3 regions of the Ensifer sp. ENS09 genome follow, and region 1 is predicted to be linked to each of the others. Evidence: predicted binding sites of a transcription regulator. Region 1 holds the regulator's gene; each other region holds the start of a gene.

Region 1 (12,183 bases):
GCAATCCGACCTTCCAGTCTCCGGATTTTGTCTCGCTGCTGGAGAAATACGGCGTCGCCGTCGTGCTCGCCGAGCATGCTGACTATCCGATGATCGCCGATGTCACCGCCGATTTCGTCTATCTCCGCCTGCAGAAGGGCAGCGACGAGATCAAGACCTGCTATGCCGCCGACAAGCTCGACCTCTGGGCCGATCGCGCCAAGGCGTTTGCAGCCGGCGACGAGCCGAGCGGCCTTGAGAAAAGTGCGCCTGATCGCAAGGCCAAGAAGGAACCGCGCGACGTGTTCGCCTACTTCATCACCGAGGGCAAGGTGAATGCACCGAACGGCGCACGCGAGCTGCAAAAGCGCGTCGACTGACATGAGCGGGCCAGATTGCGCGCAGACGCGTCTGGCCCGCTTGGAGCGCATCGGCGCCCCCGAACCATACCACTCGCTTTAGTCCCAGGCCTGTCGCAGAGCGTCGATGATCCGCCCTCCCGCGGGCTGCGCCGACGTCGGCTGCGAACCGATACCGGTGCTTACGGGACCGTTAATAAACGAATCACTGCCCCACCCCATATCGCTTTCACTGATGCAACCGAGCCTGCCGTAAGGGACACTTTTTATGCGGGTTTTTACCCGTCAAAATTTCGTTTGGGCGCCGACCGTTGCGTCAGTCTCACAGGCAACCTCCGGAAGTGCCTGATTTTCATGGCATTGGCCGATGTCCCCGTTTTCCACAGCTGACCCACACAACATCTAGCGCTCAAACTTCCGTCACAAACCACCCCTTGACGCCCCCGGACGATTCACGGTTAATGGATTTCACGTTGCAACGGCGGCGGACCGGATTGTTCAAGTCCCGGTTCCTCTCCCAAAATCGGCGGTTCTGAAAGGCGGCAGTCATGGATTTCACCATGGGGTCGCCCTGAGGATTTCTGTGCGATTTTTCGGGTCCACCGGGGCAATATTTGGCTGGCTTGAAGAAGTTGTTGATACTATATTTAGTATTTGCAGCCAGCCTATCTCACAAGATACAGGGTCACCCAGTTGTGGGTTTCTCTCCAAGGACGGAAGCTGAGACTGGCTGCGGGATGCCCCTCGCGGCCGGGCGGGGACAATTGCGCCTGTGGCGGGCGCTAGGCAACACGAAGGACCAGGGACAATGAAGATCGAACGTCGTTTCACGAAAGCCGGGCAATCCGCCTATGCGGAGATCGAATTCCGCAAGGCTACGAGTGAGATCAAGAACCCCGATGGTTCGATCGTTTTCCGCCTTGCCGATATCGACGTACCGGCTCAGTTCAGCCAGGTTGCCGCCGACATTCTCGCGCAGAAGTATTTCCGCAAGGCCGGCGTTCCCGCCAAGATGAAGCGCGTCGAGGAGAACGATGTCCCCTCCTTCCTCTGGCGCGCGGTTCCCGACACGGATGCGCTGAAGGCGCTGCCGAAGGATGAGCAATACGGTTCCGAAACCGATGCCCGTCAGGTCTTCGATCGCTTGGCCGGCACCTGGGCCTATTGGGGCTGGAAGGGCGGCTACTTCGATACCGAGGAAGACGCCTCCGCCTTCCAAGACGAACTTGCCTACATGCTCGCCACGCAGCGCGTCGCGCCGAACTCGCCGCAATGGTTCAACACCGGCCTGCATTGGGCCTATGGCATCGACGGCCCCGGCCAGGGCCACTTCTATGTCGACCCCTTCACCGGCAAGCTGACGAAGTCGAAGTCGGCTTACGAGCACCCGCAGCCGCATGCCTGCTTCATCCAGTCGGTCGGTGACGATCTTGTCAACGAAGGCGGCATCATGGATCTCTGGGTGCGTGAAGCGCGCCTGTTCAAGTACGGCTCCGGCACCGGCTCCAACTTCTCCTATCTGCGCAGCGAAGGCGAAAAACTTTCGGGCGGCGGCAAGTCCTCCGGCCTGATGTCGTTCCTGAAGATCGGCGACCGCGCCGCCGGCGCGATCAAGTCGGGCGGCACCACCCGCCGCGCCGCCAAGATGGTCGTCGTCGACATCGACCATCCGGATATCGAGGAATACATCAACTGGAAGGTCAAGGAAGAGCAGAAGGTTGCTGCGCTCGTCACCGGTTCCAAGGTCGTCGCCAAGCACCTGAAGGCGATCATGAAGGCCTGCGTCAACTGCGAAGGCACGGACGACGCCTGCTATGACCCGAAGCAGAACCCGGCGCTGAAGCGCGAGATCCGCGCCGCCAAGCAGGCGCTGGTTCCGGAAAACTACGTCCAGCGCGTCATCCAGTTCGCCAAGCAGGGCTACAAGGACCTCGAGTTCAAGACCTACGACACCGACTGGGATTCGGAAGCCTACCTCACGGTTTCAGGCCAGAATTCCAACAACTCGGTCTCGATCAAGGACGACTTCCTGCGCGCCGTCGAAGGCGATGGCGACTGGCACCTGACCGCCCGCAAGGACGGCCGCGTCATGAAGACGCTGAAGGCACGCGACCTCTGGGAATCGATCTCCTACGCCGCCTGGGCGTCGGCCGATCCGGGCCTGCACTTCAACACGACGATGAACGACTGGCACACGAGCCCCGCCGCCGGCCCCATCCGCGCGTCGAACCCGTGCTCGGAGTACATGTTCCTCGACGACACCGCCTGCAACCTCGCCTCGCTGAACCTGATGACGTTCAAGGACGCAGCGACCAAGCGCATCAACATTGCCGACTACGAGCACGCCGTCCGCCTGTGGACCATCGTTCTCGAAGTCTCGGTCATGATGGCGCAGTTCCCGTCCCGCGAGATTGCCGAGCTTTCCTACGAATACCGCACGCTCGGCCTCGGCTACGCCAATATCGGCGGCCTGCTGATGTCCTCGGGCATTCCCTATGACAGTGCCGAAGGCCGCGCCATTGCCGGTGCGCTGACCGCGATCATGACCGGTGTCTCCTACGCCACCTCGGCCGAGATGGCCGAGAAGCTCGGTCCGTTCCCGGGCTTTGCGCCGAACCGCGACAACATGCTGCGTGTCATCCGCAACCACCGCCGCGCCGCCTATGGCGAGACGACCGGTTACGAAGCTCTCTCGGTCAACCCGGTTGCGCTCATCCATGGCGACAATCCGGACCAGGACCTCGTCATCCACGCCATGAGCGCCTGGGACAAGGCGCTGGAACTCGGCGAAAAGCACGGCTACCGCAACGCCCAGGCAACGGTTATCGCGCCGACCGGCACGATCGGCCTCGTCATGGATTGCGACACGACCGGCATCGAGCCTGACTTCGCGCTTGTGAAGTTCAAGAAGCTCGCCGGCGGCGGCTACTTCAAGATCATCAACCGCGCCGTTCCGGAAGCCCTGCGCTCGCTCGGCTACGGCGAGAGCCAGATCGCCGAGATCGAAGCCTACGCTGTCGGCCACGGCAACCTGAACCAGGCGCCGGCGATCAACCCGTCGACGCTGAAGGCCAAGGGCTTCACCGACGAAAAGGTGGAAGCGGTCAACGCCGCTCTGAAGAGCGCCTTCGACATCAAGTTCGTCTTCAACCAGTGGACGCTCGGCGCCGACTTCCTCAAGGGCACGCTGAAGGTCACCGACGAACAGCTCGGTTCGATGGACTTCAACCTGCTCGACCACATGGGCTTCTCCAAGAAGGACATCGAAGCGGCGAACATCCACGTCTGCGGCGCGATGACGCTGGAAGGCGCACCGTTCCTCAAGAACGAGCACCTGCCGGTCTTCGATTGCGCCAACCCCTGCGGCAAGATCGGTAAGCGCTACCTGTCGGTCGAAAGCCACATCCGCATGATGGCCGCCGCCCAGCCGTTCATCTCGGGCGCCATCTCCAAGACGATCAACATGCCGAACGAGGCGACCGTCGAGGACTGCAAGAACGCCTACATGCTCTCCTGGAAGCTGGCGCTGAAGGCAAACGCCCTCTATCGCGACGGCTCCAAGCTGTCGCAGCCGCTGAACGCCTCGCTGATCGAGGACGACAAGGACGAGGATGCGCTGGAGGATCTGATCCAGGCGCCTGCCGCCGCCCAGGCCGTCACCATCACCGAGAAGATCGTCGAGCGCGTCATCGAGAAGGTGATCCGCGCCCGCGAAAAGCTGCCGAACCGTCGCCAGGGCTACACCCAGAAGGCCGTCGTCGGCGGTCACAAGGTGTATCTGCGCACCGGCGAGTTCGGTGACGGCCGGCTCGGCGAGATCTTCATCGACATGCACAAGGAAGGGGCCGCCTTCCGTGCGATGATGAACAACTTCGCGATCGCCATCTCGCTCGGCCTGCAATACGGCGTGCCGCTCGAAGAATATGTGGAGGCCTTCACCTTCACCAAGTTCGAGCCGGCCGGCATGGTCCAGGGCAACGACGCGATCAAGAACGCGACGTCGATCCTCGACTACGTCTTCCGCGAACTGGCGGTTTCCTATCTCGGCCGTCACGATCTTGCTCACGTGGATACGTCCGATTTCGGCAACACCGCACTCGGCAAGGGCATCCAGGAAGGCAAGACCAACCTGATCTCCACAGGTTGGACGCGCGGCTACAAGCCGACGATCGTCGGCGGCACCGGCGACCGGGCCTCCAGCGAACCCAAGGGCTCGTCGACGGGTGCCCCCGCTCGCGCCTCCTCGGGTGCGACCGTGACGGCGATCGCCGGCAACACGGTGCGCAAGCTGGAAACAACGACCGCGATCGCCACTTCGGAAATCGTCGCTTTCAAGCGCGACTATGAAGAGCGGGCTGCGGAACTGGCAGAAGAGATCGCCGACGAAGTCGAGCAGGAAGTCACCGCCCTCTTCTCCGACAAGGCAGCCGCCGAAGCGGCATCGGCCAAGTCGGATGCCAAGAAGGTGGAAGCCGAACGCCGCGCCCGCTCGATCATGCAGGGCTACACCGGCAACATGTGCACCGAGTGCCAGAACTTCACGATGGTGCGCAACGGCACCTGCGAGAAGTGCGACACCTGCGGCGCAACGAGCGGCTGCAGCTGAGCCACGTCGTCGTCGCCTTTGACGACGACGACTGAACGAAGGCCACGATCATTGCCAACCCGAGGTTTTCCTCGGGTTGGAGTGCTTTATAGAACAAAACGCGAATATACAGACCGAGCCACCATTTGATTGGGTTCCCTTGAAGCCTGTTCCGATCATCGACATTATTCTCGAAGACCCGAACCGGGAGGACCTCAGCGGCATCGTTGCGCCGCTGGATGCCTACAACCATGCCCATAGCGGCATGGCCGATCTGCCCGGTTTTGCCATCGTCCTTCGCGATCCGGAGACGAAAGTCGCGACGGGTGGGCTCTATGCGACGGATGGATATGGCTGGGCCTTTATCCGTTACCTCGCCGTTCCCGATGAATACCGCGGCCAAGGCCTTGGCCGACGCCTGATCGAGGAAGCGGAGAAGATCGCGCGCCAGCGCGGCTATGTCGGCCTTTGGCTCGACACCTTCGAATTCCAGGCCCGGCCCTTCTATGAAAAGCTCGGCTTCGAGTTCTTTGGTGAACTCGAAGGCGGTGAAGGGGCGATTGCGCGCTACTTTCTGAAGAAGCGGTTCTGACGTCGGAAAGTCACGCTCCGAAGAAGCAACCGCGTTTTCTGCCCTCCGAAAGCAGCAGCATGCGGCGGCGACACGATTCACGACCGCCGACGCCGCCGGACAGCGAGTGCCTTGTTGCCCTACAACGCGTTTAGGGTCACCCGAATCGCCGGCTGCTGTTGACGTCCTTGCCGATGATCTCCCGGATAATGGTCAAGCTTTCCTTGGCCGCTTCTTTAGGTGCAAGTGCGGTATCGGCGACGTTGCTGACCAGCTTCGTCATGTCGTGATCGATGTCCTTCTCCGCCCAGCGCTTTCCTTTGGCGACGGTGATGTACACGGAGTAGGCATGGTGCATGGTCCCGGGCCGCTCGCCGATGATGTGGAGAATTCCTCGAAACGTGCTGGGATCGGCCTCGGCAAACAACGTCTCGCCGATCCTGTAGCCGGCCCGCACTCTGCCGCTGGTCACCAGGATGTTCTTGTCACTCACCGAGACGCCGGCATCGCCGAGCAACCTGCGCATTTCCTCCAGATAGGGCGAAAGATGGCCCTCATCCATGATGGCCTTGGCGTTCAAACCATCTGAAATGACGGTTGGCGTGTACCGCCGACACTTCAACGAGGCTCACGGAGCGCCATCGTCCGGTTGCAGGGTAAACCCGCCGGCAGAGTTCGACAATGGGTGGAGTGCGCAAGCGGTTCAGAGAACGACGCCGCACTTCGCCTAGCCGGATCGGGCAACGACGTTCGAGCGTGCGTGCTGGCGCGCGTCTATTGACAGGCTTGGCGGCCGTCGTGTTGACTGGATGGCACGGGGCCGTAGCTCAGTTGGGAGAGCGCCGCAATCGCACTGCGGAGGTCGAGGGTTCGACTCCCTTCGGCTCCACCAAGGCAAACAGAATTGAGCCAATTGCCGAAGCACTGGATCAGCGGCTGATTTGTAAGCAGATCGCAAGTTCGCGTTACTCTGGGGATACCACTCGTCCCGGCCACCGCCCGGCCTTCGCGCAACAACGCCCGCTCACGCGCCCCTGTTTTCAGAGGCTGAACGGATCCCGTGCCGAGCGTTTCTCGCTCGGTGCATTGAACGGATCCGCCTTCTTCTCCTTGGACTTGCGGCCTTCGTCGGCGATGATCTCGTCGACTGCCTTCTGGCACTTCATCAGCTCTTCGGCCGCGGGGCCAGTGCCGCGCAGGCTGAGATTGGCGATCACGCGATCTTCGAACGCGATGGCCAGGCCCCGCTTGCGCACGAAGCCCGTCAGGAACTCGGCGTCGGTGACGTTCACGAACAGAAACTTTCCGCTCGCATCGCCAGCAGCGGTCGCCGAAGCGCTCCAGGGCTCGGTCTTGTCGAAGCGGAACGTCAGGTCGTATTCCTTGCCGACCTCGAGCGACCGCCAGTCGTCGCTGGCAAAGCTCATGTAGAGCGGCGACTCGGAGCCCTTGGGATAGAACCCGAGCCGCAAGGTGACGCCGCCGTCGAATTCCGACGATATGAAGCAGGAGCCCTCCATCGAGGTGTCGGATGCAACGGTCCAACCGTCGACGTCCTTCCACTTGATGATTTCGGACTCCTCGGCCGCGGCCGATCCCGCGGCGATCAGACAGCTTACCAATCCGACCAGCAATCTACGCATGCAAAACCCCCGTTTGCCCGCATTTTGATAGGTACCCGCGCCGCTGTCGAGGGTACCGAGCCCGATACCAGCAACATTTTAGGAATATTCACCTCTCTGCGGAAAGCGGACGCGCCCATCACATGGCGAAAGGATCTTTCGACGACTTGGTCTGGCCGCCACCGGCAAAGGGATCGTTGTTCGGGCCAGTGCCACCGGCGCCGGCAAAGGGATCGTTCGCTGCCCCCTGCCCGCCGTTCGGGATCAAGGCGCTAACCGCCTCCTGACATTTGAACATCTCGCTCACCGCCTTCATCGAATCGCGCAGGCTGAGGCTCGCGACGACGCGTCCCTCGAAGGCCAGCGCCAACGTGTTCTTGCGAACGAATTCGGTAAAGAAGTCGGTGTTGGAAAAGTTCACGACGAGGGCCTTGGCGCCGGTAAGATCGACGCCGAATGCAACGGCCGGCCACTGGCGACCCCGGTCGAGCTGCAAGGCGACGTCATATTCCCGCTGCGGCTCGATGGATTTCCACTCGGCATTGCCGATCGAAAGAAACGCCAGGTTCGCCGACCCCCGCGGATAAAAGCCGATACGAAGGATTGCGCCTGCATCATAGCTCGTCGCGGCGTAACACGAGCCTCCCAGGGATGGATCGGAACCCACCGTCCAGGCGTTGATCCGCTTCCAGATGTTCGAACGCCCATCTTCAGCAGACGCCGCTCCGGCCGTGAGCAACAGACCGAGCACCACCAACGACAATCTACGCATGCAATTACCCCACTTTCCACGCAAAGTTATCTTTTTTTGACCTCCTGTCGAGACGGTGAAGCCCCTTCCTCGCAGGGATTTTTGCGCATCCCCCACCCCCGACCCTAGAGCCGATACTGCCGGTGCGTTCTTCGCGCGTCGCAAGAGGAACGGTCAAGATGAACTCGAGGTGGAGCGGCTGGCGCAAATCGGACACAGCCTGCAGGCAAAGAGCTGTTGAACACGGCAGAGTGATCGCCATGCTTGCTGGACTTCGGAACGAAAGCACGGTTCACATCGTTTCCCACCATGTAGTGCCACCCCTTCATCAAGTGGACGATTCCCGTGCTTGCCGCCCTGCTTCTCGCTTCGATAGTCGCATCGCCCAATATGCCTGACGTCAAGCTCAGCGCCGCGACGGTGGATGAACTCCAGACCGATTTCGAACGGGCCGTGCCGTGCCATCAGATCGATGGACGCAACGTGTGGAAGGGCGCACTGGCGTTCTACATCCAGTCCTTCGTTTATGACGGCGACACGCCCGTCGCGACCGACGCCGCCGACGCGGTGCTGCCGGAAGACAACAGCGCAGAGACGGTGAAGGAGTTCGAGGACGCCTGCTCGACCTCGCAAGCGACCTAAATCTCTCCTCATAGAGCCCCGTGATTCGCTCGAATCAGCTGCGCGACTGGCGTCATCCGGCGCGATTTTGGCACGCAACCGTCGCCGATAAGCGCCCTGCTCCCGCAAAAGTGACCGATCGGCACCCGCAGAAGCGGCCAATCGCCTGAATTCACGGAATTTTAGGCACTTGCGGAACACATATGGAACAGATAGTGTCTGTTCTTGATTTGTTTCACGCCTCTGGAGCGACGTGCCATGCTGACCCGCAAGCAACAGGAATTGCTTCTGTTCATTCACGAACGCATGAAGGAGTCGGGCGTACCGCCGTCATTCGATGAAATGAAGGATGCGCTCGACCTGGCGTCGAAGTCTGGCATCCACCGTTTGATCACCGCGCTCGAAGAACGCGGCTTCATTCGCCGGCTGCCGAACCGGGCGCGCGCGCTCGAAGTCATCAAGCTTCCGGAAGCCTACGCCGCCGGCCAGCAGCAGCCGCGCAGGGGCTTCTCGCCGAGCGTGATCGAAGGCAGCCTTGGAAAGCCGCCGGCGGCCGCTCCTGCTGCGCCGAAGCCCGCCCCGGTTGCCGAAAGCACGTCCGTTTCCGTCCCGGTGATGGGGCGCATCGCTGCAGGCGTTCCGATCTCGGCGATCCAGAACAACACCCATGACATCACCGTGCCGCTCGACATGATCGGCAGCGGCGAACATTACGCCCTTGAAGTGAAGGGCGATTCGATGATCGAGGCCGGCATCTTCGACGGCGACACGGTGATCATCCGCAACGGCAACTCGGCCAATCCCGGCGACATCATCGTGGCGCTCGTGGACGACGAGGAAGCGACGCTGAAGCGCTTTCGTCGCAAGGGCGCGTCGATTGCGCTCGAAGCCGCCAACCCCGCCTACGAGACGCGCATCTTCGGACCAGATCGCGTGAAGATCCAGGGCAAGCTCGTCGGGCTGATCCGCCGCTACCATTGAATTCCAGGCAGAACGCCGAATCAAAAAAGAGCCTCGCCAAGGAAATTGGCGAGGCTCTTTCCATTTCGGGTGACCTGAAATCCAGATCGCCTATTCGTGGATCGTATATTCGCCGAGCTCGCAGAGATCCTGCGTGTCCTCGGTCGTATCGAGGGCCGAGCCCTCCTCGAATTCGAATCGCATGTCGTATTTGCAGACGTCCCGCCCGTCGGCAATGGTGATCTCCATGCTCTCGCCAGGGTTCAGGACCTGCCGACCGAAAACATCGTCTTCCCACTCATTGACGCCGACCGGCGACGTATAAAAGTTCGTCAGGACCACGCTGGTGTTGTTCTTCAGCTGGAAAACCAGGTCGTCCGCGTGCGCCTCAATAGCGGTCGCCGCAATACACGCCAACGCCGTCAGGATCAGTCTCTTTTTCATTGATGCCATTGCCTCCGTTCTTAATGTTGACGGACGCTACCGATGCGGCTGATCTCAGCGGAGTCATCGTTCCCCCTCTACCGATTTCACCGAAGCGATAAGATCCGACGGAGGCATAGGAGACGTGGCTTGCGCGGACGTGGGGTCGCGAAACGACCCGCGCTGCCCCAGGGCAGAACGTCGAACCAATTTAAACGAGGTGAAAATATTGGAGGCCTCGCCCGGAATTGAACCGGGGTACAAGGATTTGCAGTCCTCTGCGTCACCACTCCGCCACGAGGCCTCACAGCTCGGATAACCAAGCGTTGGCGCGGATTTAGAATGATTGCAGAAAAACCGCAAGAGGCATTTTCTGAAAAACGCGCCGTCGATTTGTTGGATAGATACTTTCCACAGAACGATCGCCGATGTCCGCCGATCGGCTCCCAGTTGATCTCAGCACCAGGGCGTCGGGCGTCCATCCCACGGGCGCACGAGCCCCTCGGAGACAAGCACGCGTCCAAGAGATTGATCGCCACGGGTAACCAGGCGCAGTTTTTCGCCGGCCTTGGCGTCTGATCGCCCGCCTGCCGAAACCAGCTTGAAGTCGCCCGCGTTCAGCAGCTCTCGCAGGCGCTGCTTGGCGTAGAAGCCGCGCGAACGCTCCTTGTCGCAGCTTGCCTGGCGGATTCGCGGCGCGTCGACGTCGGCGACGCGGATCGTCTCGCCATGAAAGACGAAAGTGGCGCCATCGATCACGCAGTTGTCGTTGCGAATGCCACAGAAATAGAACTGGTCGGTGCGGATGGACGCCGTCTTCACCTCTTCATTCGGCCGCACGACAGGGGTAGGCGGCGTGACCCCGACATTCACCGACGGCACGGGTGCGGCCAGAGCGACCTTGGTGACCGGGTCGGGCTTCGGATTCGGCTTGTGCCTGTCCGCCTGATGCGCGACGCGCTCCTGCGCTTCAGGAACGGCACGCGGAGGCTTCGGCTTCGTTTCCGTTCGCGACGCAAATGCCACGACATCGGAAACCACGGGCCAGTGCCGCAACTCGGCGCGATGGTCATAGGCCATGACGCCGCCAAGGGTGAGCGCTGCGGCCAGATACCATGGCGCCATGCCGCCCTGCTTGCTGCTGCTTCTGCCCGAACTGCGGCGTCGACGTTTCGTAGTGGCTTTGGCCATCGGTCCCCATCCTGATTCGAGACCGCATTATGCGTTTGATGCGTTGCCGAAAAGTTTTCGAGGGCACCCCAACAGAAGGGAAGACGGCGACGAACCGGTCATTCGCCTGCGCGGCCACGGCCCTTGTTGAGAGATTCGGAATTGATGCGGGGCGGCCGCGAGGTTTCGAAACCGCCGACCACCCTGCCCTCGACAACAAGATCGATAATTCTGCGCCCGGCTCAGGAACCCTTCGAGGAATTGGTCTTCCCGCGCCATCGCGCCCACCAGACGGCCAGGCGACGACGACGGCGGCGAACCGAGGGAATGTCGTGGGAAAGCACGATCAGGCCCAGCGGTATCATCCAGAAGCCCAGCACGGGCAAGAAGCCTAGAAAACCGCAGAACACCAGCAGCGAACCCAGCAGGATGCGCAAGAGCGGAGAGTCGGGCAGCGCTATGCGCCATTTGCCCAGCACGATCTGTCGTGTCTGCGGATCAATGCCGAAATGCATCTGCTTCCTGTTTTTATTCATCATTCCCTATCCGGCGTGTTTTCCCACAATTGGGGACTTCTCCACAGCCTCGCAACGGAACTTGTCATTTTTTTTGAAAAAAGCGCTTGGCAAATCAGAAAAGCATGCGTATTAGCAGCCTCACTTCTGAAGCGCACAGCACAACAGCGGCGCGGATGATCCCTGGTAGCTCAGCGGTAGAGCATTCGACTGTTAATCGACAGGTCGCCGGTTCGAATCCGGCCCGGGGAGCCACTTTCTAAAAGAGCCATTTGCAGCGATGCGAATGGCTCTTTTTCATTTTGCGCCTATGTTCCATAGGTGATCAATCCCCAACCTCCTGATGGTTCTCCATGACAAAGGCCGCGGCGCCGCCCATCATCGTCTGGTTCCGCAAGGATCTTCGCCTGGCCGACAATCGCGCTCTTTCGGCCGCTGCCGGCGAAGCCGCGGTCATTCCCCTCTATATTCGCGAACCCGCCGACAGCGGCAACGGCCCGCTTGGCGCGGCTCAGGAGTGGTGGCTGCACCATTCGCTTGAAGCTTTGGGCGCAAGTCTTGCCGAGCGCACTTCAAGCCTCGTTCTTCGATCAGGCACGCCGCTGGACGTGATCGTCGAGATCGCGC
Region 2 (6,285 bases), on a different contig from region 1:
ACCTCGGGCTCGGTGATGCGCATCTTCTTCATGACGGGTGCTGCAATCGGTGTTGCCGGAACGGTCGCGGGCGTGGCGCTCGGCGTCGTCGTCTGCCTCAACATCGAATCCATACGGCAGTTCTTTTCCTGGATTTCGGGAACGACGCTCTTCAGCCCTGAGCTTTATTTCCTCAGCCAGTTGCCGGCCGACATGAACGCCCATGAGACCGCGCTTGTCATCGTCATGGCGCTGACCCTTTCCTTCCTCGCCACGATCTTTCCGGCCTGGCGCGCCTCGCGCCTCGATCCGGTGCAGGCCCTGCGTTACGAATGACAAGGACGACACTTGAATGAATGCGCGTGTGGCACTGCAACTCTCCGGCGTCGAACGGCACTACGGGGAAGGTGAGACCTTTCTGTCCATCCTCAAGGGCGCGGATTTCACCCTGAGAAGCGGCGAGACCGTCGCGCTGGTCGCACCTTCGGGAACCGGCAAGTCGACGCTGCTGCATGTCGCGGGCCTGTTGGAACGCCCTGATGCCGGCGAGGTGTTGGTCAACGGGGTGTCCTGCGGCGGGCTTAACGACGACCGGCGCACGGCGATCCGTCGCAACGAGATCGGTTTCGTCTACCAGTTCCACCATTTGCTCCCTGAGTTCACGGCACTTGAAAACATCATGATGCCGCAGCTGATCGGGGGATTGCCAAAGAAGGAAGCCGCGGAACGGGCCAAGGCTCTGCTCGATTATATGCGCATCGGCCACCGTGCCGAACATCGTCCGGCGGAGCTTTCGGGCGGCGAACAACAGCGCGTCGCAATCGCGCGTGCCGTCGCCAACGCGCCGCTCGTGCTGCTTGCCGATGAGCCGACGGGCAATCTCGACCCAGAAACCGCCGGTTATGTCTTCGAAGCGCTGGAAGCGCTCGCCCGCCAGTCAGGGCTCGCGGCCTTGATCGCCACGCACAATCATGAGCTCGCCGGGCTGATGGATCGCCGCGTGACGATCGAGGACGGCAAGGTCGTGGAGATGGCCTGATGGTCTGGCGGCGTGCACGCCGCCTTCCGGGGCCTGCCGCTCGCCAGTCACTTGCGGGAAACCACTGTTCCGTTGAAATGCCACGTGCGCTTTCCCACGTGGCTGTTCCTCAGCCAGTCCGCTGCCAGCAGTCGCCCGGCACCGCTATGGTGCAGGCGGAAGAGATGAAACCGTCCCTGATCCCGCTGCACATGGCGGGTCTCGACGTCATCGCCGCGCAATCTAGTCGGCGATACCTCTTGCGAGCGGGCGCTGTGCCGGTTCACGTGATCGTTGGTTCGCGTTCGATTGCCAATGGCGAGGTCGAAATAGAGGACCACGAGACGCTGACCGTCGAGGCTGCGATCGACAAGCTGATCGCGGCGAAGTGATGAGGCAAGGGAAGGCAGGATGACCGCCGTGGTGCAAGATCAGGTGCAGGCCGCAACGCAGCCTGAAAAGTCCTCCAGCCGACCCTTCTCCGCCTTCGAGCGCATGGTGGCGTGGCGTTACCTGCGCTCCAGGCGCAAGGAAGCTTTCATCTCCGTCATCGCCGGCCTCTCCTTCATCGGCATCATGCTCGGCGTTGCAACGCTGATCATCGTGATGGCCGTGATGAACGGCTTTCGCACGGAGCTCATCGCCCGCATTCTCGGCATCAACGGCCATATGATCGTTCAGCCGATCGATGGCCCGCTGAACAACTATCCGGAACTGGCGACGAAGTTTTCGGGCGTCAAGGGTGTCACAATGGCGATCCCGATGCTCGAGGGGCAGGTTCTGGCTAAGGGCGTCGGAGACAGTTCGACGGGTGCTCTGGTACGCGGTATCCGCGCCGACGACTTGAGCAAGATGAAGTCGGTTTCCGACCATATCCAGTCCGGCGATCTCGCCGGCTTTGCCGCCGGCACAGGTGTCGCGATCGGTTCGCGCATGGCCGAGCAGCTCGGCATTCAGGTCGGCGGCACGATCACGCTGACCTCGCCCAATGGCGACGTTACGCCGCTCGGCATGAACCCGCGCGTCAAGGCCTACACCGTCTCGGCGATCTACGAGATCGGCATGTCGGAGTATGACGCGACGATCCTCTTCATGCCGCTTGAGGAAGCGCAGCTGTTCTTCAACGCCGAAGGACTGGTCCAGTCGATCGAGATCTTCGTCGAGCGTCCTGAAGCCATCGACGAGCTGCGCCAGCCGATCGAGGATGCGGCCGGCCGGCAGATCTTCATCACCGACTGGCGCGACCGCAACAGGACCTTCCTCTCGACGCTCGAGGTCCAGAGCAACGTGATGTTCATGATCCTGTCGTTGATCGTTCTGGTCGCGGCGCTCAACATCATCTCCGGCCTGATCATGCTGGTGAAGGACAAGGGCAGCGATATCGCGATCCTGAGAACAATGGGCGCAACCTCAGGCGCGGTGATGCGCATTTTCTTCATGACGGGTGCTGCAATCGGTGTCGCCGGAACGGTCGCGGGCGTGGCGCTCGGCGTCGTCGTCTGCCTCAACATCGAATCCATACGGCAGTTCTTTTCCTGGATCTCCGGGACGACGATATTCAGCCCGGAACTCTATTTCTTGAACCAGCTTCCGGCCGACATGAACGCCCATGAGACCGCGCTTGTCATCGTCATGGCGCTGACCCTTTCCTTCCTCGCCACGATCTTTCCGGCCTGGCGCGCCTCGCGCCTCGATCCGGTGCAGGCTTTGCGTTACGATTGACCCGACCCCACGACCGACAACGGTATCTCTTGAATGACCGCGCGCTTGCGACGAGCGAGCACCACCGTCACAAGCGCTTCCACCGCACAGCGCGCCGAAAGCGCGCCGCGATCTTTCCGCGTCGCAGACCGTTGCTCGCTCCCGCGCCACATGCTGTAGGGTCTTGCCCTATGGCCTGATCAGGCCGCCGCGATAGTCGAGCTCATAGGCTTCCTCGCCATCGACGAAGATGACCTCGTGCCCGGAAAAATGAGCGGTATCGCCGCGGCTGTTGTCGATATAGTAGCCATGGGCATGCCGGAACTCCGTGCCGCCGAGGAAATGCCGCTTGTCGCGGTACATCGCCTGAAGTGCCGCCTTGATGACGACGCCTGCCTTTTCGCCGTTGATGAGGTCAGGACGGATGATCCGGCCGAAGTAGTTCATTGCCCACTGCGGCCGATCATCCTGCCAAACGGTCTCCTGGCCTGCGAAATCGGTCCCGCCGAAATAGCTGTCGACGTAGCGCCAGCGATCCCGTTCATAGCCGATATCGCGGGAACCCGGGCGTGACGACGAGCGCCGCCCGCCGCCGCCGACATAGGTGTTTGATTTCGCTTCGACGATGAATTCTTTGAGTGGTTCGAGCGCGGCCATGATTGTTCCTCATACGTTCGCGCAAGAGGATGCAGCGATCCGTCGAGGTTGTAAAGAACGAATAGGGAACATTCAGCCAATTATTGCAGGCCGCAAGCCTTCTGCCCGCGATCGTCGGTCCAGTCCTTGAGGAGGACGAGCTCGCCCTTGGTTTCGACTGGCTTGTCGTTGGATTTGCCCTTGCCAGTCAGCACATTGAGGTCGCATTGCGCGGTGTTATCGGGATCGAGCGTATCGTAGGACGAGTAGGTGTAGCCCGCCACGACGAAGTCGAAGTTGCGATAGGCGACCGTCAGCTTCTGTTCCCAGCGGTCACGCCCGATGGCATCGTTGTGACTGGTGATGAGCAGCGAGCCGCTCGGCAGCGCTTCGATCGAGGGCGCTTGGCCGACGAGTTCGAACTGACCCCAGACCTTGTTCGGAATGGCCGATTTCAATGCCAGCGCGCCGTTGTCGCCGGTGAGGTAGAGAAGGACGCCGTTGTCCTCGTCGCTGCCTTCGGCCGGTCGCACGATCAGCGCGAGATCGGAAGAACCGTCCTTGTCCCAGTCGCCGGTCGCCGCAGAGACGATACGGGCGGGGTCGATTGCGTCGGCCGCCGAGGCAACGGCAGGAAGTAGCAGTAGCAGCGAGGGGAGAATCAGGCGTGCAAGCATGTCGGAGCGCTCCGCGTGGTTGTTCCCCTTGATATGCGGGCGCGGCACTTTCCTCAAGCGGCTTGCCCGCCGGTTAACCTGCATTCACGCGCCGTATTAACCATCGTGAACAGAACGCCTGTGTATTGCTTGACGCGTGAACAAAAATGGAACAAAGTAAAAACATAACGGAAAAGGAGCCATGTTATGACTGATTTTGTTCGTGACCTCGCCGCCTTCGCGTCGATGAGCCTGTTCATCGCAAGCATCTCTTTCATCGCGCTCGGCCTCTGAAGGCGGGCGTCGATATTTTCTCTCAAGCACCTCCGCAAAGCGCCTCATCCCCATTGAATAAGGGGGACGACATGCCAGGGGAATCTGGACATGGCGGGTGATAAACGGGATATCCTTCCGAGTGGACAGGAATCAGGGTGCGACAATGGCAGACGACAGCAAGGCAGCATCGAGTGAGGCGCTCGGCACGGATCCGCAATTCGTGCATCTGCGCGTCCACTCTGCCTTCTCCTTGCTCGAAGGCGCCCTGCCGCTGAAGAAGGTCATCGGCAAGGCGGTCGCCGATAACCAGCCGGCGATCGGGATCGCCGACACCAACAATCTTTTCGCAGCGCTGGAATTCTCGCAGAAGGCAGCCGGTGACGGGCTGCAGCCGATCACCGGCTGCCAGCTGTCAATTGACATGGAAGACGAGACCGAGGGGGATCGACGCGGCCATGGGCACCAGCTTGCCAAGCTGCCGTCGATCGTGCTCATCGCGGCGACCGATGACGGCTATACGCGCCTCGTCGATCTCGTCAGCCGCGCCTATCTCAGCGGCGAGGGCAGCCAGGCGACGCGCATCACCCGCTCCTGGCTTGCCGAGTGCGGCACCGAAGGCCTGATTGCGCTGACCGGCGCATCCGGCGGTCCGGTGGATGTCGCCATGAAGACGAGCTCGACGGCGCTCGCCGAAGCGCGCCTCGAAGCCCTGCATGACCTCTTCGGCGATCGGCTCTATATCGAGCTGCAGCGGCATGGTGGCTACGACCGGCGGCACGAAAGCCGGATGATCGAGCTTGCCTACAAGTTCGACATTCCGCTTGTCGCCACCAACGAGGCCTTCTTCCCGTCGCCTTCCGACTACGAGGCGCATGACGCCCTGATGGCGGTCGCGCACAATGCCATGGTTTCGGACGACAGCCGCTTCCGCCTGACGCCGGACCATTATCTCAAGAGCCGCAAGGAAATGGCGGCGCTGTTTGCTGACCTGCCCGAGGCGCTGGAAAACACGCTCGAGATCGCCCGGCGCTGCTCCTTCATGCTGAAGACCCGTGGGCCGATCCTGCCGCGCTTTACCGGCGCGACGGCGGATCCGGAGGAGGCCGAGCGCGCCGAGTCGGACGAGTTGCGTCGCCAGGCGGAGGAGGGCCTCGAAGATCGCCTCGCGAGGCTCGGCATGGCGCCCGGCTACACCCAAGAGGAATACCGCGAGCGCCTGGCCTTCGAACTCAGCGTCATCGAGCGCATGAAGTTCCCCGGCTACTTCCTGATCGTTGCCGACTTCATAAAATGGGCCAAGCAGCACGACATCCCTGTCGGGCCGGGCCGCGGCTCGGGCGCCGGCTCGCTCGTCGCCTATGCGCTGACGATTACCGACGTCGATCCGATGCGCTTCTCGCTGCTGTTCGAACGCTTCCTCAATCCCGAGCGCGTCTCGATGCCCGACTTCGACATCGACTTCTGCCAGGACCGGCGCGAAGAGGTGATCCGCTACGTGCAGCGCAAATATGGCCGCGAGCAGGTGGCGCAGATCATCACCTTCGGTTCGCTGCAGGCGCGTGCCGCCTTGCGCGACGTCGGCCGCGTGCTGGAAATGCCCTATGGGCAGGTCGACAAGATCTGCAAGCTGGTGCCCAACAACCCGGCCAACCCGACGCCGCTTTCCAAGGCGATCGAGGAAGAGCCGCGCCTGCAGGAAGAGGCCGAGAAGGAGCCGGTGGTCGCCCGCCTGCTCGATATCGCCCAGAAGATCGAGGGCCTCTACCGCCACGCCTCGACCCACGCCGCCGGCATCGTGATCGGCGACCGGCCGCTGTCGCAGCTGGTGCCGATGTATCGCGATCCGCGTTCCGACATGCCGGTCACCCAGTTCAACATGAAGTGGGTCGAGCAGGCCGGTCTCGTCAAGTTCGACTTCCTCGGCCTGAAGACGCTGACCGTCCTGAAGGTCGCCGTCGATTTCGTGAAGCAGCGCGGCATCGAGGTCGATCTGGCGAGCATCCCGCTCGACGATCCGAA
Region 3 (6,285 bases), 150 kb from region 1:
GTGGGCACGCTTGCCGGCGGCATCGCGCACGACTTCAACAACGTGCTGACAGCGATCCTGCTGTCGTCCGACCACCTGCTCCTGTCTGCCCGGCCGGCCGACCCGAGCTTTGCCGACCTGATGGAGATCAAGCGCAACGCCAACCGCGCCGCGGTTCTCGTGCGGCAGCTGCTCGCCTTCTCGCGCAAGCAGACGATGCGGCCGACGGTGCTCAACATGACCGACGTCATCGGCGACCTGCGCATGCTGGTCGACCGCATGACCGGCACCAACGTCAAGGTCGAGGTGGATTATGGCCGCGATCTCTGGCCGGTCCGGACCGATCTCGGCCAGTTCGAACAGGTGCTGCTAAACCTCGCCGTCAACGCGCGTGACGCGATGCCCCAAGGCGGCATCATCACACTTCGCACCCGCAATCTGCCGGCGGAGGAGGTCTCGGCCTTCGGACGGCGCGAACTGCCGGACGAAGACTTCGTGATGGTCGAAGTTTCCGACCAGGGAACCGGTATTGCGCCTGAGATCCTCGACAAGATCTTCGAGCCGTTCTTTACGACCAAGGAGGTCGGCAAGGGCACCGGTCTCGGCCTGTCGATGGTTTATGGCATCGTCAAGCAGTCGGGCGGCTACATCTATCCGGAATCGGAAGTGGGCAAGGGCACGACCTTCCGCATCCTCTTGCCGCGCCATATCGAGGTGCCGGTTGCGCCCGAGGAGCCCGTGCAGGCAGGCACCGGAACCGTTGCTGCGCCGGTGGTGCAGACGATAGCGGCTCCCGTGGTCAAGAACGAGGAGCCGACCGATCTCACCGGCGATTCGGCAGTCGTGCTGCTCGTCGAGGACGAGGAGGCCGTTCGCCGCGGCGGCAAGCGCATGCTGGAAACGCGCGGATACACCGTCTATGAGGCCGGCTCCGGCGTCGAGGCGCTCGACATCATGGACGAGCTCAACGGCGCCGTCGATATCGTGGTATCCGACGTGGTGATGCCGGAAATGGACGGACCGACGCTTCTGACCGAACTCAGGAAGAAGTATCCGGACCTGAAGTTCATCTTCGTCTCGGGCTATGCCGAAGACGCCTTTGCCCGCAACCTGCCGGCGGACGCCAAGTTCGGCTTCCTGCCGAAGCCGTTCTCGCTGAAGCAACTGGCCGTCGCCGTGCGCGAGATGCTCGATTCCTAAGCCTGGTCGGTCTAAACCTCTTTTGAGTAATCCCGGTGAACTCCGGACACGAAAAAGCCCGGCGAAATGATCGCCGGGCTTTTCTGTTTGTCGAAGACTGTCCGAGATTACTTCGCGTTCAACGCCACCGCGATCTCGCCGGCAAGCCGGGCATTATTCTCGACCAGCGCAATGTTGGTCTCGAGGCTGCGGCCCTCGGTCATTTCGAAGAGGTTGCTCAGCAGATAGGGCGTGACCGCCTTGCCGGTGATCTCGTCGTTCTCGGCGTTGTCGAGCGCGCGGGCGATGTAGATTTCCATCTCTTCGCGCGGGATCTCGGCAGCTTCCGGAACCGGATTGGCGACCAGCATGCCGCCTTCGACGCCGAGCTGCTCGCGCATGGTCTGGAAGTTGGCGATCGCCGCCGGGCTGTTCAGCATCAGCGGGCTCTTGAGGCCGCTGTCGCGCGACCAGAAGGCCGGGAAGATTTCGCTGTCATAGGTGACGACAGGAACGCCGCGCGTTTCGAGCACTTCGAGCGTCTTCGGGATGTCGAGGATCGCCTTGGCGCCGGCGCAGACGACGATGACGCCGGTGCGAGCGAGCTCGTCGAGGTCGGCCGAGATGTCGAAGGAGAGCTCGGCGCCACGGTGCACACCGCCGATGCCGCCGGTCGCAAAGACCCGGATGCCGGCGCGGGCGGCAGCGATCATCGTCGCGGCAACGGTCGTCGCGCCGGTGCGGCGCTCGGCGATCGCGAAGGCGAGGTCGGCGCGCGAGACCTTCATCGCGCCCTGGGTCTTCGCCAGTTCTTCGAGCTTGGCGTCGTCAAGGCCGATATGCAGTAGGCCATGGATGACCGCGATGGTCGCCGGCACGGCACCCTGCTCGCGGATGATCGCTTCAACGCTGCGGGCCATGTTCAGGTTGCCCGGGTAGGGCATGCCATGGGTGATGATGGTCGACTCCAGCGCCACGATCGGCGCGCCACGCGCCTTGGCGGCTGCTACCTCGTCGGAATATTCCATCGGCAGGAAGGGGGAAGCGGGTTTGGTCATGGTCTTTCCTTGGGAGTTCTGCTGGCAAATGTCATGACAGCATTTGGGGCACGGGCACAAGGGCCAGCGCCTGTTCGAGATTGGCCGCGGACATGTCTTCGGATGCGGCCAAGGGAGAGCGCAAGGTGATTTGAGCGGCTGCGATGCCGTGCCGCAGGCACGCGTTGATGGCGTGGCCGCCAAGGCGCGCCGAGAGGAATCCGGAGGCGAGCGCGTCGCCGGCGCCGGTGACGTCGGCAAGGGCGGGAAGGGCTGGCGGAACGGCAACGCAGGTGTTTTCGCCGTCGAAGGCGACGACGGCACGGCCACCGCGTGTGACGACGCCACCCGTAAGGCCGACGTTTCTCAGCAACGACGGCCACTCATCCGCCTCGGCTGCCTCCTTGCCGGTCAGTGCCCGGGCCTCGGATTCGTTCATGAACAGGAACGAGAGATGCGAGAGGCACGGCCGGTAGCGGATGACCTTGGCCGGCGAAACGGCGATGCCGGCGACGAGGCGGCCGTTGCCGGCAGCTGACTGGGCAAGTGCGGCAATGGTTTCTTCGGGCAGGTTGGCGTCGGTCAGAACGAGCTGGCTCGTGGCAATGACCTCGCGCAGCGCGCGCCGCTGCAACTGCCGCGGCGAGAACAGCCGATAGAGCTCCATGTCGGCAAGCGCAATCACCAGATTGCCGTCGTTTTCGAGGATCGCCGTATAGCTCGGCGTCTGGCGGTCGAGAAAGGTGAGGGGGCTGTCGATGACGCCGGCGGCGGCCGCGGCTGCGGTCACCATCTCGCCGGCCGCATCGCCGCCGCGGGTGCTGATCATGCGCACGCTGTGGCCAAGCCGCGCCATGTTGCGCGCGGCATTGAAACCACCGCCGCCCGCTTCTTCGAACCAGCTTCCCGGATTGCTCGATCCGGGCGCAGTCGTTCCCGATATACGGCCGCGCCTGTCGATATGCGCGCCACCGAAAACGACGATCTCAGCTTGCGTCATGAATGTTCCTCTGCTTGGCCGATCGGCCGAATATCTGTTGGCATCCTGCGATGCCGCATCGCGGAGCGCCACGCGCCCGACCCGTCCGGAGGGTCATGCGCCAACGAATCGGCCGGGCCTTGCTGGGCAGGTTCGAAGCGCTGGCGCCAACATTCGAAAACTCCGGTTTCGTTCCGTGAACAAGAATCGAACGCATGGTGGATAGCTATTGTTTTTCAATGTGTTGTCGCGCTCTTGCAAATACGGAACAAAACATGTACAAAAACTCCTGCGGCGGCTTCATTGCCTCGGTAGCTTCAATAACCTAAAGGTGGACCAAATGGCACAAAACTCTTTGCGGCTCGTAGAGGACAAATCGGTGGATAAAAGCAAGGCACTTGAAGCGGCACTTTCCCAGATCGAACGGTCGTTCGGCAAGGGATCGATCATGAAGCTCGGTGGGAAGGACAGCATCATTGAGATCGAGACGGTTTCGACCGGCTCTCTCAGCCTCGACATCGCGCTCGGCATTGGCGGCCTGCCGAAGGGCCGCATCGTTGAAATTTACGGCCCGGAAAGCTCGGGTAAGACGACGCTGGCGCTGCAGACGGTTGCGGAAGCTCAGAAGAAGGGCGGCATCTGCGCCTTCGTCGACGCAGAACACGCGCTCGACCCGGTCTACGCTCGCAAGCTCGGCGTCGATCTTGAAAACCTGCTGATCTCGCAGCCCGATACCGGCGAGCAGGCGCTCGAAATCACCGACACGCTGGTGCGCTCCGGCGCGATCGACGTTCTCGTCGTCGACTCCGTTGCAGCGCTCGTGCCGCGCGCTGAAATCGAGGGCGAAATGGGCGACAGCCTGCCGGGCATGCAGGCCCGCCTGATGAGCCAGGCGCTGCGCAAGCTGACCGCCTCGATCTCCAAGTCGAACTGCATGGTCATCTTCATCAACCAGATCCGCATGAAGATCGGCGTGATGTTCGGTTCGCCCGAAACCACCACCGGCGGCAACGCGCTGAAGTTCTACGCCTCGGTTCGCCTCGACATCCGCCGCATCGGCTCGGTCAAGGAGCGCGAAGAGGTGGTCGGCAACCAGACCCGCGTCAAGGTCGTCAAGAACAAGATGGCGCCTCCCTTCAAGCAGGTCGAATTCGACATCATGTATGGAGAGGGCGTATCGAAGACCGGCGAACTGGTCGACCTCGGCGTCAAGGCCGGCATAGTCGAGAAGTCGGGCGCCTGGTTCTCCTACAACAGCCAGCGTCTCGGCCAGGGCCGCGAGAACGCCAAGACGTTCCTGCGCGACAATCCGGATCTCGCACGCGAGATCGAGACGGCGCTGCGCCAGAACGCCGGCCTGATCGCCGACCGGTTCCTCGAGAATGGCGGTCCGGAAGCGGACGACGGCGACGAACCGCCGGAAGCATAAGCCGCTCGGTCCACTGAGCTTACCCAGGAACCGGTCGCCCCATGGGCGGCCGGTTTTTTGCTGGCGTCTGGACAGTCGGATATGTGAGCGATAAAAGCCTTTGGTTCCGGCGACCCAGCGCGTTGGAGGGTGTGGTCACCAAGGGCGGCTGCAGGGTTTAGGGACAATGGCTTAGTGGCGCGGCGTGGGCCGGACCCGGGCCGGAATCGGTGCTTAAGAATAGGACGCAAGATGAGCGGCGTGAATGAAATCCGGTCGACCTTTCTCGACTATTTCCGCAGGAACGGTCACGAGGTCGTGTCGTCGAGCCCGTTGGTGCCGCGCAATGATCCGACATTGATGTTCACCAATGCCGGCATGGTGCAGTTCAAGAACGTCTTCACCGGCCTGGAGCAGCGTCCCTATTCGACGGCCGTGACGGCGCAGAAGTGCGTTCGCGCCGGCGGCAAGCACAACGACCTCGACAATGTCGGCTACACCGCACGCCACCACACTTTCTTCGAGATGCTCGGCAACTTCTCCTTCGGCGATTACTTCAAGGAGCGCGCGATCGAGCTCGCCTGGAACCTGATCACCAAGGAATACGGCCTCGACGCCAAGCGCCTGCTGGTCACGGTCTACCACACCGACGATGAGGCCTTCGATCTCTGGAAGAAGATCGCCGGCTTCTCCGACGACCGCATCATTCGCATTCCGACCAGCGACAATTTCTGGGCGATGGGCGATACCGGCCCCTGCGGCCCGTGCTCGGAAATCTTCTACGACCACGGCGACCACATCTGGGGCGGACCTCCGGGTTCGGCCGATGAAGACGGCGACCGCTTCATCGAGATCTGGAACCTCGTCTTCATGCAGTACGAGCAGATCACCAAGGAAGAGCGGGTCAATCTGCCGCGTCCGTCGATCGACACCGGCATGGGCCTCGAGCGTCTCGCCGCCGTTCTCCAGGGCGAGCACGACAACTACGACATCGACCTGTTCCGCGCGCTGATCGCCGCTTCTGAAGAAGCAACCGGCGTCAAGGCCGAAGGCGACCGTCGTGCCAGCCACCGCGTCATTGCCGACCACCTGCGTTCGTCCGCCTTCCTGATCGCGGACGGCGTGCTGCCGTCGAACGAAGGCCGCGGCTACGTGCTTCGCCGTATCATGCGCCGCGCCATGCGCCATGCGCAGCTGCTCGGCGCGCAGGATCCGTTGATGTGGAAGCTCTTGCCGGCACTCGTTGGCCAGATGGGCCGCGCCTATCCGGAGTTGGTGCGCGCCGAAGCGCTGATCTCCGAGACGCTGAAGCTCGAGGAGACCCGCTTCCGCAAGACGCTGGAGCGCGGCCTCAACCTCTTGTCCGACGCCTCTGCTGATCTGTCGGAAGGCGACCAGTTCAACGGCGAAACCGCCTTCAAACTCTACGATACCTACGGCTTCCCGCTCGACCTGACCCAGGACGCACTGCGCGCCAAGGGCATCACCGTCGATACCGACGCTTTCTCGGCCGCTATGGAACGCCAGAAGGCTGAAGCCCGCGCCAACTGGGCCGGTTCCGGCGAAGCTGCGACTGAAACCATCTGGTTCGAGCTTAAGGAAAAGCACGGCGCGACCGACTTCCTCGGCTACGACACAGAGACCGCCGAAGGCGTGATCCAGGCGATCGTGCGTGACGGCGCCGTCGTCGCCTCGGCTGCCAA

What was found. Region 1 encodes LexA, which represses DNA repair genes until DNA is damaged. Its sites were predicted from a motif close to TGTTCNNNNTGTGTTCNG; they were not measured.
Region 2: dnaE (DNA polymerase III subunit alpha) is a predicted target of LexA. The motif match lies at 4,148-4,165, and genes of this name have one in related genera.
Region 3: recA (recombinase RecA) is a predicted target of LexA. The motif match lies at 3,439-3,456, and genes of this name have one in related genera.

What each region holds. Positions count from the first base shown of each region.
Region 1 covers NZ_JACVBP010000001.1:298,953-311,135, reverse strand. Annotated here, with positions in the region: gene IB267_RS01615 (DUF72 domain-containing protein) at 1-359, shown strand, start outside; gene IB267_RS01610 (vitamin B12-dependent ribonucleotide reductase) at 1,147-4,944, shown strand; gene IB267_RS01605 (GNAT family N-acetyltransferase) at 5,084-5,515, shown strand; partial or broken gene IB267_RS01600 (ethanolamine ammonia-lyase light chain EutC) at 5,652-6,089, opposite strand; tRNA gene IB267_RS01595 (tRNA-Ala) at 6,311-6,386, shown strand; gene IB267_RS01590 (hypothetical protein) at 6,535-7,137, opposite strand; gene IB267_RS01585 (hypothetical protein) at 7,256-7,984, opposite strand; gene IB267_RS01580 (hypothetical protein) at 8,213-8,509, shown strand; gene lexA (transcriptional repressor LexA) at 8,747-9,469, shown strand; gene IB267_RS01570 (hypothetical protein) at 9,560-9,892, opposite strand; tRNA gene IB267_RS01565 (tRNA-Cys) at 10,102-10,175, opposite strand; gene IB267_RS01560 (thermonuclease family protein) at 10,328-11,062, opposite strand; gene IB267_RS01555 (hypothetical protein) at 11,284-11,577, opposite strand; tRNA gene IB267_RS01550 (tRNA-Asn) at 11,737-11,811, shown strand; gene IB267_RS01545 (deoxyribodipyrimidine photo-lyase) at 11,910-12,183, shown strand, end outside.
Region 2 covers NZ_JACVBP010000002.1:73,182-79,466, reverse strand. Annotated here, with positions in the region: gene IB267_RS08545 (lipoprotein-releasing ABC transporter permease subunit) at 1-315, shown strand, start outside; gene IB267_RS08540 (ABC transporter ATP-binding protein) at 332-1,018, shown strand; gene IB267_RS08535 (hypothetical protein) at 1,183-1,389, shown strand; gene IB267_RS08530 (lipoprotein-releasing ABC transporter permease subunit) at 1,409-2,719, shown strand; gene IB267_RS08525 (DUF5680 domain-containing protein) at 2,888-3,355, opposite strand; gene IB267_RS08520 (hypothetical protein) at 3,436-4,011, opposite strand; gene dnaE (DNA polymerase III subunit alpha) at 4,430-6,285, shown strand, end outside.
Region 3 covers NZ_JACVBP010000001.1:449,833-456,117, reverse strand. Annotated here, with positions in the region: gene cckA (cell cycle histidine kinase CckA) at 1-1,179, shown strand, start outside; gene IB267_RS02295 (pseudouridine-5'-phosphate glycosidase) at 1,287-2,216, opposite strand; gene IB267_RS02290 (carbohydrate kinase family protein) at 2,248-3,195, opposite strand; gene recA (recombinase RecA) at 3,515-4,603, shown strand; gene alaS (alanine--tRNA ligase) at 4,835-6,285, shown strand, end outside.